4 regions of the Microbacterium thalassium genome follow, and region 2 is predicted to be linked to each of the others. Evidence: predicted binding sites of a transcription regulator. Region 2 holds the regulator's gene; each other region holds the start of a gene.
What was found. Region 2 encodes LexA, which represses DNA repair genes until DNA is damaged. Its sites were predicted from a motif close to TCGAACANNTGTTCGA; they were not measured.

Region 1: HD594_RS05465 (HNH endonuclease signature motif containing protein) is a predicted target of LexA. The motif match lies at 1,482-1,497, and genes of this name have one in related genera.
Region 3: HD594_RS11530 (HNH endonuclease signature motif containing protein) is a predicted target of LexA. The motif match lies at 1,889-1,904, and genes of this name have one in related genera.
Region 4: HD594_RS10255 (HNH endonuclease signature motif containing protein) is a predicted target of LexA. The motif match lies at 1,835-1,850, and genes of this name have one in related genera.

The regions. Positions count from the first base shown of each region.
Region 1 covers NZ_JACHML010000001.1:1,161,858-1,165,064, reverse strand. Annotated here, with positions in the region: gene HD594_RS05475 (Cof-type HAD-IIB family hydrolase) at 1-509, shown strand, start outside; gene HD594_RS05470 (hypothetical protein) at 553-1,356, shown strand; gene HD594_RS05465 (HNH endonuclease signature motif containing protein) at 1,519-3,162, shown strand.
Region 2 covers NZ_JACHML010000001.1:2,018,242-2,021,448, forward strand. Annotated here, with positions in the region: gene HD594_RS09230 (hypothetical protein) at 1-950, opposite strand, end outside; gene lexA (transcriptional repressor LexA) at 1,037-1,732, opposite strand; gene HD594_RS09240 (LysM peptidoglycan-binding domain-containing protein) at 1,992-2,390, shown strand; gene HD594_RS09245 (histidinol-phosphate transaminase) at 2,448-3,207, shown strand, end outside.
Region 3 covers NZ_JACHML010000001.1:2,506,985-2,510,191, reverse strand. Annotated here, with positions in the region: gene recO (DNA repair protein RecO) at 1-323, shown strand, start outside; gene HD594_RS11540 (isoprenyl transferase) at 320-1,135, shown strand; gene HD594_RS11535 (hypothetical protein) at 1,147-1,782, shown strand; gene HD594_RS11530 (HNH endonuclease signature motif containing protein) at 1,915-3,207, shown strand, end outside.
Region 4 covers NZ_JACHML010000001.1:2,228,988-2,232,194, forward strand. Annotated here, with positions in the region: gene uvrB (excinuclease ABC subunit UvrB) at 1-1,626, shown strand, start outside; gene HD594_RS10255 (HNH endonuclease signature motif containing protein) at 1,861-3,207, shown strand, end outside.

The DNA.
Region 1 (3,207 bases), 860 kb from region 2:
TCTACGCCTCCGACCGGGTGCGGCGCACCGTCACCGAGATGATCCTCCGCTGGCGCGGTCAGCACCTGAGCGACGAACCACAGACCGCGCCGCAGCGCACGCCGCGGTTCCACGACCTCGCCGACGCCGACCGCACACGCATCGCGAAGGCGGTGTTCCTGGGCGAGGACACCGAGGCGGTCGACCGTGCGCGACAAGACCTCGGCGATCGCTTCCACGTCGTGTCCGGCAGCATGCCGCTGCCCGGCGGCTCCAACGGCGAGATCGGGATGCTGGGCACGACGAAGGGCTCGGCGATCACCCGGATGCTGGCCCACCTCGGGATGGATGCCGCCCACGCCATCGGCATAGGCGACAGCTGGAACGACGTCGAGATGTTCGAGGTGTGCGGTGTGGGCATCGCGATGGGCAACGCCGACGACGAGCTCAAGCGGATCGCCGACGAGGTGACCGCGAGCGTCCGCGAGGACGGGGTCTGGCACGCCTTCCGGCGGCACGGCCTGATCTGACGCCCACCCCGGACGGCCCACGCGAGGCGTAGCGTGGGCGGGGATGGACGACGACGACCTCGCGGAGCTCGACGAGCTGCGCCGGCGCGCGTACGGGCCCGGGGCCGACATCGCCGCGGATGCCACGGCCCGGGATCGCCTGGCGGAGCTCGAGCAGCGCGCTCACCAGGCACGGCACTCGTCGATCACGACCTCCGATCCGAGCGACGCGCGTCCGCCCGCGCGGGCCGAGGAACCGCCCGTCGTCCCCGCACCGGCCCCCGTGCCGTCCCTGTCGACGGGCGCGGCCGACGACCACCCGGCGCCGGCCGACGCCGCGGTCGACGCTCGTCGTCCGCGGACCCTGCTGCTCGTCGGCGTCGCGGTCGTCGCCCTCGCCCTCGCGTTCGCCACGGGCCTGCGCCCGAACCTCACGGAGGACGGCCCGAGCGCGGCGGACCCGATGCCGACCGCGGCCGCGCTCGCCTCGGCGCGGGTGCTCGACCGCATCCCGGTCACCGGCTCGCTCGGCAACTCCCTCCTCGTGGAGGTCGTCGACGAATGGCCCACCCTCCCGATCACGGGCGAGATCGACTGGGCGTCGTCGCTGGGCGACCACTTCGGCTGGGAGCTGTGGCTCTACGGAGCCGATGCCCCCGGCGCTCGCGTGCACTGCCTCCTGCTGGAGCGGCACGGAAACGTCCGGTACTCCTGCGCACCCGTGGCGAACGCCGCGCGGGGCTCGCTGCACCTGGAGCTTCCGATCGAGGAGGTAGCCGTCGCGCGCCGACTGCTGGGCGTCGACCGCCTGGACTTCCAGTGGCGTGCCGACGGTGTCGTCATCGTGACCGCGATCGCCGATCGCTGATCGCGCTGCTCCACCCGGACTGCGGCTCGCTCGGCGACCGATCGCGCAGTCGAGGAGACATCCGGGGGACCGCGCGTCGGTGCAGCGTCGGCGGCAGGCGCGTCGCGCTCGGTGCATGTCCACTTTCGAAACAATGTCCGAACCCCCTGCCATGCTGGAGCCATGACGAACTCGGAGGCGGCACCCGCTGAGGTCGCCGGCGCACGGCTGCGACCGGTGGTGTCCGAGGTCGTCGAGCTCCGTGCGCAGATCGCCGCGCTGCAGGCTCGCGAGGTGCGGGCGCTCGCTGAGGCGAGCGCCATCGCGCAGGAATGGGCGGATGCCGCGCCGACCCGCTCCGACGCCGAGCTCGCGCATCGGTCGGTGGCGGCGGACCTCGCTTCGGCCCTGCGGGTCTCCGACCGAACCGTGCAGCGGCAGCTCGGCGACGCGGAGCGACTGGTCACCCGGTTCCCCGAGACGGTCGCGTCCCTCGAGCGGGGGCGCATCTCGCTCGCGCACGCGCGTGTCATCGCCGAAGCCGCCGACCGCATCGACCAGCCCGAGCTGCTCGCCGAGTACGAGCAGACCATCCTCCCCTACGCCGAGGCGGAGTCCGCGTCCCGGCTGCGTCCGGTCGCGAAGCGTCGCGCGCAGTGGTTCCTCGACGAGACCATCCGCGAACGCCACGCCGCGGCGGCGGCCCAGCGATCCGTGCGGGTGCATGACCTCGACGACGGCATGGCCGCGCTCGAGGTCGTGGGTCCCGCCGTCGTCATCCATGGCATCTACGACCGCGTCACCCGCATGGCCCGCGACGTGGCCGACGCCGACGCTCAGGCGCTGGCCGACGCGAAGGCTGCGGCGCACGCGGCGGAGCGTGAGGCGAAGGCCGCGGAGCGTGAGGCGAAGACCGCGGCGGAACGTCACGCGAAGACCGCGGAGCGCGAGGCGGCGGCTGTGGAAGGTGACGCCGCGACCACCAGCGACGCGTCAGCGCAGAGGCACGGCGCTCCGGCGGAGAACGGGGGTGCCGCGGCAGAGGGCTGCGAGGCGGAGGCAAGCCTCGACGAGCCCGTGCCGGTGCACGCCGACGATGCTGATGCTGTCGCGCCGAGCGCGCCTGTGCGGGCGCGGCTGCACGCCGACGATGCGCGGGAACGCGCCACCCAGGCCCGCACCTCCGCCGACGACCTCGCCGCCGCCCGCCGCACCCTCGACGCACTCCGCGTCGACATCCTCGCCGACCTGCTCCTGGCCTCCGACCCCGCCGCGCACGCCGGGACCCGCGAGACCGGCCTCGGCGCGATCCGCGCGACCGTGCAGGTCACCGTCCCGGTCCTCACCCTCCTCGACTCCCCCGTCGACGACCCGTTCGACGCCGTCACCCTCGCCGGGCACGGGCCGATCGACCCCGACACCGCCCGAGAACTCACCGCCGGAGCACCCGGATGGGACCGCATCCTCACCCACCCCATCTCCGGAGCCGTCCTCACCGTCGACCGCTACGAACCCACCAAGAGAATGCGGCGACACCTCGCCGTCCGCGACCAGCACTGCCGCTTCCCCGGATGCCGCCAATCCACCACCCGCAGCGACCTCGACCACACCCGCGACTGGGCACTCGGCGGACCCACCGACGTCGGCAACCTCGCACACCTGTGTCGAAGGCACCACACCCTCAAACACCACACACCCTGGACCGTCGTCCAGCAACCCGGCGGCATCCTGGAATGGACGAGCCCGACCGGCCACCGATACCCGTCCCATCCGGCATCCGGCGTCCACTTCGCCACCGACGCCGAATTCGACCCCGCACCCTTCTGACCCGCGCGCGTGGTTCCGACAGCACGCGTGGTTCAGACACGCACG
Region 2 (3,207 bases):
AGCGTCCGCGTGGGGACGCCGAGCGCGGGTGCATTGAGCCCGAGGACGGCGCCGGCGGCGGTGAGGGCGATCGCCAGCGTCGCCGCGCCGATGGTGAGCGCGATCCCGACGCCGAGCGTCGCGGTCGCCCGCCGGCGCGCGACGAGGATGCCGACCGCGATGAGGCCGAGCGCGATGAACGGCAGCCACCACCCGACGGTGTCGGCGATGCTGTACACGGCGCCGACCAGCAGGAGCGCGTCGGACTGCACGATGACGATGGTCGTGTCGATCGTCGGGATCATGCTCGCGATCCCGATCCCCTGATCCACCAGCCGCGTCTTGAGCTCGTCGATGATCGGCCCCAGCTGGATGCCGAGGGTTCCGGTGTCGTCGATGGTCACGGCGCCGGTGTCGTCTGCCGTCGCGGTGGCGACGAGCGCGCGGTGGCTCGCGACCAGAGCAGTCCGCCAGACCGTGGGGAAGACCTCGGATTCGACGATCCGGGTGACCCCGGCGTCGATGAGACTCTCCACCCCTGCGGCGGCCGGTGCGCGCAGCAGCCCCAGCGCCGTGATGGCGGCAGGAGGCAGATCGAGGCTCTGGAGGCCGTCGAACAGGTCGTCCGTGACGCCCTCGATGTCGAGCGAGTCGTTGATGGCGGTCGTGGCCTGGTCGATCACGAGCGCCTGCACATCCGGATCGTCGGCCAGCGGAGCGAACGTCGCGACGAACGCGTCCTCGCTGACCAGCTGCGCTCGCGCCCACGTGCCCACGATCGAGACCGGGACGAGGATCCCCACCAGGACGATGCACACCGCCGAGATGAGGGCGCGCCACCAGCCGCTGCGCCGTGGCGCCTGTTCGGCCGCAGCGTGCTCGGGCGGTGGCGGGGTGGTCTCGCGGAGTCGGGCGTTCTCTTCGCGCAGCGCCTGCAGTTCGGCGCGCAGCTCATCGACCTCGGACGCCATCGGTCTCCCCTTCCGATCGTTGACGTCAGACTAGCGGCGGGGCGGTGCGGCGCGCGGGCCCAACGTCCCGATTGTCCGAGCGGCCGTCAGACCGCGCGCAGCAGCGCCACGACCTTCCCGAGCACGACGGCCTCGTCGCCGAGGATGGGCTCGAACGCGGAATTGCGCGGCAGCAGCCACGTGTGACCGTCGCGCTGGCGGAAGGTCTTGACCGTGGCCTCGCCGTCGAGCATCGCGGCGACGATGTCGCCGTTCTCGGCCGTCGGCTGCGATCGCACGACGACCCAGTCCCCGTCGCAGATCGCGGCGTCGATCATGGACTCGCCCGAGACCTTGAGCATGAACAGCTCGCCCTTGCCCACGAGCTGGCGGGGGAGCGGGAAGATCTCCTCGACCTGCTGGTCCGCCGTGATGGGGACGCCCGCGGCGATGCGGCCGACCAGCGGCACGAGGGCGGCATCGCCGAGCGCGGGGGCGGTGTCGGCGGGGTTCTCGGCTGCGGCCCCCGGCAGGTCGATCAGGACCTCCATCGCGCGCGTCTTGCCGGGGTCGCGGCGCAGGTAGCCGCTCAGCTCGAGCTGGTTCAGCTGGTGCGTGACGCTCGAGAGCGACTTGAGTCCGACCGCGTCGCCGATCTCGCGCATGCTCGGCGGGTAGCCGTGCCGGGAGATCGAGCGCTGGATGACCTCGAGGATCGCCAGCTGCTTGTCGCTCAGGCTCTTGCGGCGCCGCGTCTGCGGCTTGTCTGCCGGCGCCTTCTCGCGTCCGCTCGCCTCGCTCATGTCGGCTCCTGTCTCGCTCCGTCTTCGGCAGCGGTCTTCGAATGTCGGAGGCCCGTGGTGGGCTGTCGCTATCGAAACCGTATCCGGTTCCTCGGGCATCCGCCCGGAGTGCGGCCCGCGTGTCGCTTCGAGAGAACGGAACGGGATCGACCGCTTGACACCCATGAACATCGAAGATAACTTCGGAAGAGAGGTTCGCATCCGCCGTTCCCGGCCGATCGGCGGATGCGAACTCTTCCCCACCTGCACAGGAGGAGAAATGACCGCGATCAGCTTCCCCACTCCCGTCGCACGTCGTCGCGCCCGGTTCGCGCCGCAGTTCGCGGAGTCGCCGCGCACCCGTCTGCGACTGACGCCGCGCGGCCGTCGTGTGCTGGCGGCCATCGCGGCGCTTCCGGCCGCCGTCGCGCTCTCGATCGCCGTGATCGGCGGCGGCGCGGCGCTCGCGAGTCGCGATGACGGCGCCGTCGCGGGAACCTTCGAGACGGTCACCGTCGATCCGGGCGAGTCCCTGTGGTCGATCGCGCAAGAGGTCGCGCCGATGGCCGACCCGCGCGACGTCGTCGATGCGATCTCGCGCCTCAACGCGCTCGACGGCGGCGTGCTGCGCGCGGGTCAGACGCTGGCGATCCCGCTGGAGTACTCGGCGGATCAGTGAGCGCGACGCATCGTCACCTGACGGTCCGTGCGCATCGCGCGGTCGTACGATGACGGGATGACCGTTCGACTCGACGATCTGCCCCTCCGCGACGATCTTCGCGGCCGCAAGCCCTACGGAGCGCCGCAGGCGCCGCTGCCGGTCGCGCTCAACGTCAACGAGAACACCCATCCTGTTCCCGAAGAGGTCGCCGACGACATCCTCGACGCGATCGCGCTCGCGCTGCGCGAGGTGAACCGGTACCCGGATCGCGAGTTCACGGGCCTGCGCGAGGCCTTCGCGGGCTACCTCGGCCACGGGCTGACGCGGGATCAGATCTGGGCGGCGAACGGGTCCAACGAAGTGCTCCAGCACATCCTGCAGGCCTTCGCAGGGCCTGGGCGCACCGCGTTCGGCTTCTCGCCGACGTACTCGATGTACCCGCTGCTCACGCGGGGGACCGGGGCCGAGTGGCGAGAAGGCGAGCGCGAAGCCGATTTCTCGGTCAGCGCCGTCAGCGCCGCCGAGCAGGTGGGCGAAGCACGGCCGGACGTCGTCTTCCTGTGCTCCCCGAACAACCCCACCGGCACCCCGATGACGCTCGACGTCATCGAGGCCGTGTACGACGCGACCGACGGCATCGTGATCGTCGACGAGGCGTATCACGAGTTCGCGCCGCACGACGTCCCGTCGGCGCTGACGCTGCTGCCGGGCCGCGAGCGGCTGGTGGTCTCGCGCACGATGAGCAAGGCGTTCGCCTTCGCCGGCGCCCGGGTGGGCTACCTCGCCGCCGACCCCGCGTTCATCGACGCGCTGCGACTGGTCCGGCTGCCGTACC
Region 3 (3,207 bases), 490 kb from region 2:
TGCTGCGGGCGATGGCGCTCTCGGGCTGGGCGCCCGGACTCACCGGCTGTGCGCGGTGCGGGGCCACCGGCGCCCACACGTCCTTCGTCGCGCAGCTGGGCGGAATGGTCTGCGCCGACTGCGCGCCCGCCGGATCCGCGCGCGTCGACGACGCGACGGCGGGCCTGCTCACCGCGCTCATGGCGGGGGAGTGGGATATCGTCGACGGCGCGTCGCCGCACGCGACCGCCGCCGCATCCGGCCTCATCGCCGCGTACGCGCAGTGGCACCTCGAGCGCGGCATCCGCTCCCTCTCCCACGTCTCATCGGAGCCCTCGCGATGACCCCCAAGCCGTACACCCACCGCGACGCCGTGCCGTACCGCCCGATCGACTGGACCGGCGTCCACCCGCCCGCGTTCCCCGCGGGAGGCGTCCCGAAGCACATCGCGATCGTCATGGACGGCAACGGCCGCTGGGCCAACCGGCGCGGCCTCACGCGCGTCGAAGGCCACAAGGCGGGCGAGGAGGTCCTGCTCGACGTCGTCGCCGGCGCCATCCAGGCCGGGGTCGAGCACCTCAGCGTCTACGCGTTCTCGACCGAGAACTGGGCGCGCTCGCCCGACGAGGTGCGGTTCCTGATGGGCTACAACCGCGATGTGCTCCACCGCCGGCGAGACCAGCTCAACGAGTGGGGCGTGCGCGTGCGGTGGTCGGGGCGCAAGCCGCGCCTGTGGGGCTCGGTCATCAAGGAGCTGCAGTTCGCCGAGCAGCTCACGCGCGACAACGACGTCATGACCCTGACGATGTGCATCAACTACGGCGGTCGCGTCGAACTCGTCGATGCGATGCGGTCGATCGGCGACCAGATCGCCGCCGGCCGGCTCAAGCCGTCGGCGATCAGCGAGAAGCTCATCCGCCGGCACCTCTACCAGCCCGACATGCCCGACGTGGACCTGTTCATCCGCTCCAGCGGCGAGCAGCGCACGTCGAACTTCCTGCTGTGGGAGTCGGCGTACGCCGAGTTCGTGTTCCTCGACACGCTGTGGCCGGACTTCTCGCGCACCGATCTCTGGCACGCCATCTCGCTGTACCTGGATCGCGATCGGCGGTTCGGAGGAGCGGTGGACACTCCCGACGCGCCCGCCGCACGCTGACGATGGCGACCGTGTCCCGCCGCAGGCGGCTGCGGCGCGAGTCGTGGGGATTCGCCCTGGGGTCGGCGTGCTTCATCGTCGGTGCGGTGCCCTGGTACGCCTCGGCCGTCGGGCCGGTGTGGGATGCGGCGACCTTCGTCGCCGGATCCGTGCTGTTCACGCTCGCCGCGCTGATCCAGCTGCTGCTGAGCGGGCGCAGGCCGCCCTGGCGTCCGGGCTCGCGCGCCGACGCTCTGGACTGGTGGTCGGCCGCCGTTCAGCTGGTCGGCACGGTGCTGTTCAACGTCAGCACCGTCGTCGTGCTCGCCGCGGCGGTGCGCGATCCGACGAACGCGGCGGCGGGCTGGTACCCGAACGCGTGGGGATCCATCGCGTTCCTTCTCTCGAGCACGCTGGCGCTGCTGGCGGCGGCCCGGCGCTGGGAGCTGTCGGACCCGGCGGCCCGCACGATGCACGGCGCATGGCTGAACATGGCCGGCTCGCTCGCCTTCGGCATCGCCGCGGTCGGGGCGTTCGTCCTGCCCGCCACGGGCGGGCTCGTCAACGTGCGGTGGATGAACCTCGGGACGGGTCTCGGCGCGCTGTGCTTCCTGGTCGCCGCGATGGTGTCCTTCCGCTCCGACGATGCCCGCCGGGCGGCGACCTGAGCGGATCGTGCGGGGGAGGAACGAGGGGGAGACCGAGGCGTCCAGAGCTCCGGCTCCGGCGATCGACGGTGTCTTCGTCTGTCGGCATCGTCGGCGCAGTCCGATGTCGGAGGTGCGTTCTAGAGTCAGAGCATGGACGAGGACGCGAATTTCGACGAAGCGCTCTCCAGCGGCGACGTCGGCTGGCACGTCGATGACGGCCGCTTCCCGGACACCGAGCCGTACATTCCCGACGACGTGAGCCTCGTCGTCGAGACGGCGAACATGGTGTCGGTGTTCGCCGCCGAGCGGTACCAGCGCATCGACGGGCTCCGCGTTCGCGCCCTCGCGGATGCCGCGCGCTACGGCGACGCGATCGCTCCGGTGATCGAGCGCTCGGTTCGGCTCGAACTCTCGGCGGCGCTGCGCGTCGGCGAGACCGTCGCCGGCGGCATGATGGCCGTTGCGGAAGCTCTCGTCCACCGCTACCCGACGGTGCTCGACGCGCTCGGGCACGCGCAGATCACGGATGATCACGCGCGGGCGCTGGTGGCGGGCGTCGAGGTGCTCGAGCCCGCCCTGGCGGAGAAGATCGTGCCGCCGGCGCTCGCGATCGCCGAGGAGACCACGGTCGCGGCGTTCCGGCGGGCGTTGACCACGCTGATCGAGACCGAGCGCGCCCAGACGCTCGCGGAGCGGCACGCGGAGGCTCTCACGAGCCGGCGTACCGCGGTGGAGAACGTCGGAGACGGGATGGCATGGTTCCACGCGTACCTGCCCGCGGTCGAGGCGCACGCGATCTACGGCCGCATCACGACGATCGCGAAGACCATCACCAGGCAGCCGGGCGAGGACCGCACGCTCGACCAGGTGCGCGCGGATGTGTTCGCCGACCTGCTGATCGACGGCGACACCGGTTGCCTGCCGCCCACCGCGCGCGGGATCCGGCCGACGGTCGTGGTGACGGTGCCGGCGCTGTCGGTGCTGTCCGGTGAGGGCGCCGAGGGTGGTGACCCGGCGGTCGTCGAGGGTGTGGGCCCGATTCCGCTGGAGCGGGCGCGGGAGCTGTGCGGGCAGGCGCGGGACTGGATCCGCGTCCTCACCCACCCCGAGACCGGCATGGTGCTCTCGGTGGGCCGAGACCGGTACGACCCGCCGAAGATGATCCGGGATCTCGTGACGTGGCGCGCCGATCGCTGCATGGGGCCCGGATGCGGGATGCCGGCGTCACGGTGCGAGATCGACCACACCCTCGCGTGGGTGGACGGGGGATCGACGTCGCTCGCCAACCTCGCGCCGCTGTGCAAGGGGCATCACACCATCAAGCACCACGGCGGGTGGCGGATCCGACAAGTCCCCGGCAGCGGGGGAGCGATCGAATGGACCTCCCCCTCGGGCAGACAGTACGTGGTGAAACCCGAACGACGCGTCCCAGCGTTCCGACCT
Region 4 (3,207 bases), 210 kb from region 2:
CTGGGCGCCCCCGAGGAGTACCTGCGCGCCATGGTCGCGCTGCAGGTGGGCGAGATCTACGACCGAGATGCGCTGATCCGCAAGTTCATCGCGATGCAGTACAACCGCAACGACGTCGACTTCTCGCGCGGCAACTTCCGCGTTCGCGGCGACACGATCGAGATCATCCCGGTGTACGAGGAGTATGCGATTCGCATCGAGCTGTTCGGCGACGAGATCGAGGCGCTGTACATGCTGCATCCGCTGACGGGCGATGTCGTGCAGCGGCTCGACTCCGTGCCGATCTTCCCGGCGTCGCACTACGTCGCCGGCACCGAGACGGTGCAGCGCGCGATCGGCACCATCGAGGACGAGCTGGGGGAGCGGCTGCGCGAACTCGAGTCGCAGAACAAGCTGCTCGAGGCGCAGCGGCTGCGCATGCGCACGACGTTCGACCTCGAGATGCTGCAGCAGCTGGGGTTCTGCTCCGGCATCGAGAACTACTCGCGCCACCTCGACGGACGTTCGCCCGGCGAGCCTCCTCACACGCTGCTGGACTTCTTCCCCGACGACTTCCTGATGGTCATCGACGAGTCGCACGTCACGGTGCCGCAGATCGGCGCGATGTACGAAGGCGACGCGTCGCGCAAGCGCACGCTGGTCGACCACGGCTTCCGCCTGCCGAGCGCGCTCGACAACCGCCCGCTGCGGTGGGACGAGTTCAAGGACCGCGTCGGGCAGACGGTGTACCTGTCGGCGACGCCGGGGCGGTACGAGATGAGCGTCGCCGACGGCGTTGTCGAGCAGATCATCCGTCCGACGGGGCTCGTCGACCCCGAGATCGTGGTGAAGCCCTCGAAGGGCCAGATCGACGACCTGCTCGAAGAGATCCGCGTGCGCGTCGAGCGCGACGAGCGGGTGCTCGTGACGACGCTGACGAAGAAGATGGCCGAGGAGCTCACCGACTTCCTCGGCGAGCACGGCGTGCGCGTGCGGTATCTGCACTCGGACGTCGACACGCTGCGACGCGTCGAGCTGCTCACCGAGCTGCGCGCGGGCGTCTACGACGTCCTCGTCGGCATCAACCTGCTGCGCGAGGGGCTGGATCTTCCCGAGGTCTCGCTCGTGTCCATTCTCGACGCCGACAAGGAGGGCTTCCTGCGGTCGGGCACGTCGCTCATCCAGACGATCGGACGCGCGGCGCGCAACGTGTCGGGTCAGGTGCACATGTACGCCGACACGATCACCGACTCGATGCGAAACGCCATCGACGAGACCGAGCGGCGCCGCGAGAAGCAGATCGCGTACAACACCGAGAACGGCATCGACCCGCAGCCTTTGCGCAAGCGCATCGCCGACATCACCGAGGTGCTGGCGCGAGAGGCCTCCGATACCGACGCGATGATGTCGAAGAAGAGCGCCGCGAAGACCAAGAGCGGCAAGGGCAAATCGCCGACGCCCCAGCTCAAGCGCGAGGGCATCGCGGCCGAGGGTGCGACCCAGCTGGAGTCCACGATCGCCGATCTGTCGCAGCAGATGCTCGCCGCGGCCGAGGAGCTCAAGTTCGAGCTCGCCGCTCGCCTGCGCGACGAGGTGCAGGATCTCAAGCGCGAGCTGCGTGCGATGGAGAAGGCCGGGCACGCCTGACACGACGTGTCCCGCAGGTGGATTCTCCCCTTCAGGGGTTCCGCCCGCGTCGGCGCTCACGGGAGCTGTCGGTTCCCGACGAGCGACCATGGATGGTCTTGGGCCGGAGGCCGGTTCACGGGGGACCGGCGCGCGTCGGCGCCGGCGGTGAGTACCTCGCGGTCCTCTGCTCGGCGGGCCGACCGCACCGACTCCCGCAGGTGGAGTGTCGGAGGTATGTTCTAGCGTCAGGGTATGGACATCGATGACGGCCGGCGGCGCGTGCCTCCCGGCGACGAGGGAGCAGAGGGCGAGCCGTCGCGCATCGAGGGCGCCGGCGCCGGCCCCGGCTGGCCGTGTGAGGGCGGTTCATTGGACGACGACGGCCACCCCGAGTGGTCCGAGGATGCCGACTACCCGGACTGGTCGCCCGAGCCTCCCGACGCGGTCGGCAGGGTCGTCGAAGCCGCCACGGTGATGGCGAGCTTCGCCGTCGACCGGCTGATGGGGATCGACCGCGTGCGCCAGGAGGCCTTCTCGCTCGCTGCGCAGCGCGGCGGGCGCTTCAGTTCCGAGATCGTCCTCCGCTCGGTGCGATTGGAGCTCGCGGCGGCGCTGCGGATCACCGAGTACGCGGCCGGCCAGCTCATCGCGCACGCCGAGGCGCTCGTCCACCGATATCGGCCGGTGCTGACCGCCCTCGGGCGCGCCGAGATCACCGAGCGCCATGCCGAGGTCTTCGTCGACGCGCTCGATGCCGTCGAGCCCGAGCATCGCGCCACGATCGCTCCGCGAGCGCTCGAGATCGCGAAGGTCGAGCCCGTGGGCGTGTTCCGGCGGGCGCTGCGAGCGCTCATCGACGACGTGAGAGCCACGACGCTGGCCGAGCGCCACGATGCCGCGCTTCAGCGCCGACGAGTGGTGGTCGAACCCGCCGACGACGGCATGGCGTGGCTGATGGCGCTGATACCGGCCGTCGAGGCGCACGCCGCCCACGACCGGCTCACGCGCATGGCCAAGGCCATCAGGCGCATCGACGGCGAGAGCCGCTCTCTCGATCAGATTCGGGCCGATGCCCTGGGCGACCTGCTCGTCGCCGGAGACACCGGTGCGCTCCCCGAAGGTGCTCGCGGCATCCGCGCCAGTGTCGTCATCACGGTGCCGGCACTCACCCTTCTCGGAGCGGGAGAGGGAGGGGACGCCGGCTTCGGCGACGGAGCGGGACATGGACAGGGACCGGGACCGAGACCGGGTGCGGGATGGGGCGCGGGACCCGGTTTCGGAGGGGGAGCGCGCTCCGGGGACGGGCGCGGACGATCCGGCATGCCCGTCGTCGAAGGAGTCGGCCCGATTCCGGTCGAGCGCGCACGGGAGCTGTGCGGCGGCGATGGTGCGTGGATGCGCGTGCTGACGCACCCCGAGACCGGGGCGGTGCTCTCGGTCGGCCGTGACCGCTACGACCCACCGTCGACGCTTCGGAAGCTCACGAGATGGCGGGCCGACCGCTGCATGGCGCCCGGCTGCGGCATGCCGGCGGCACGGTGCGAGGTCGACCACACGCTGGCCTGGGAGCACGGGGGTCAGACGTCGCTCGAGAACCTC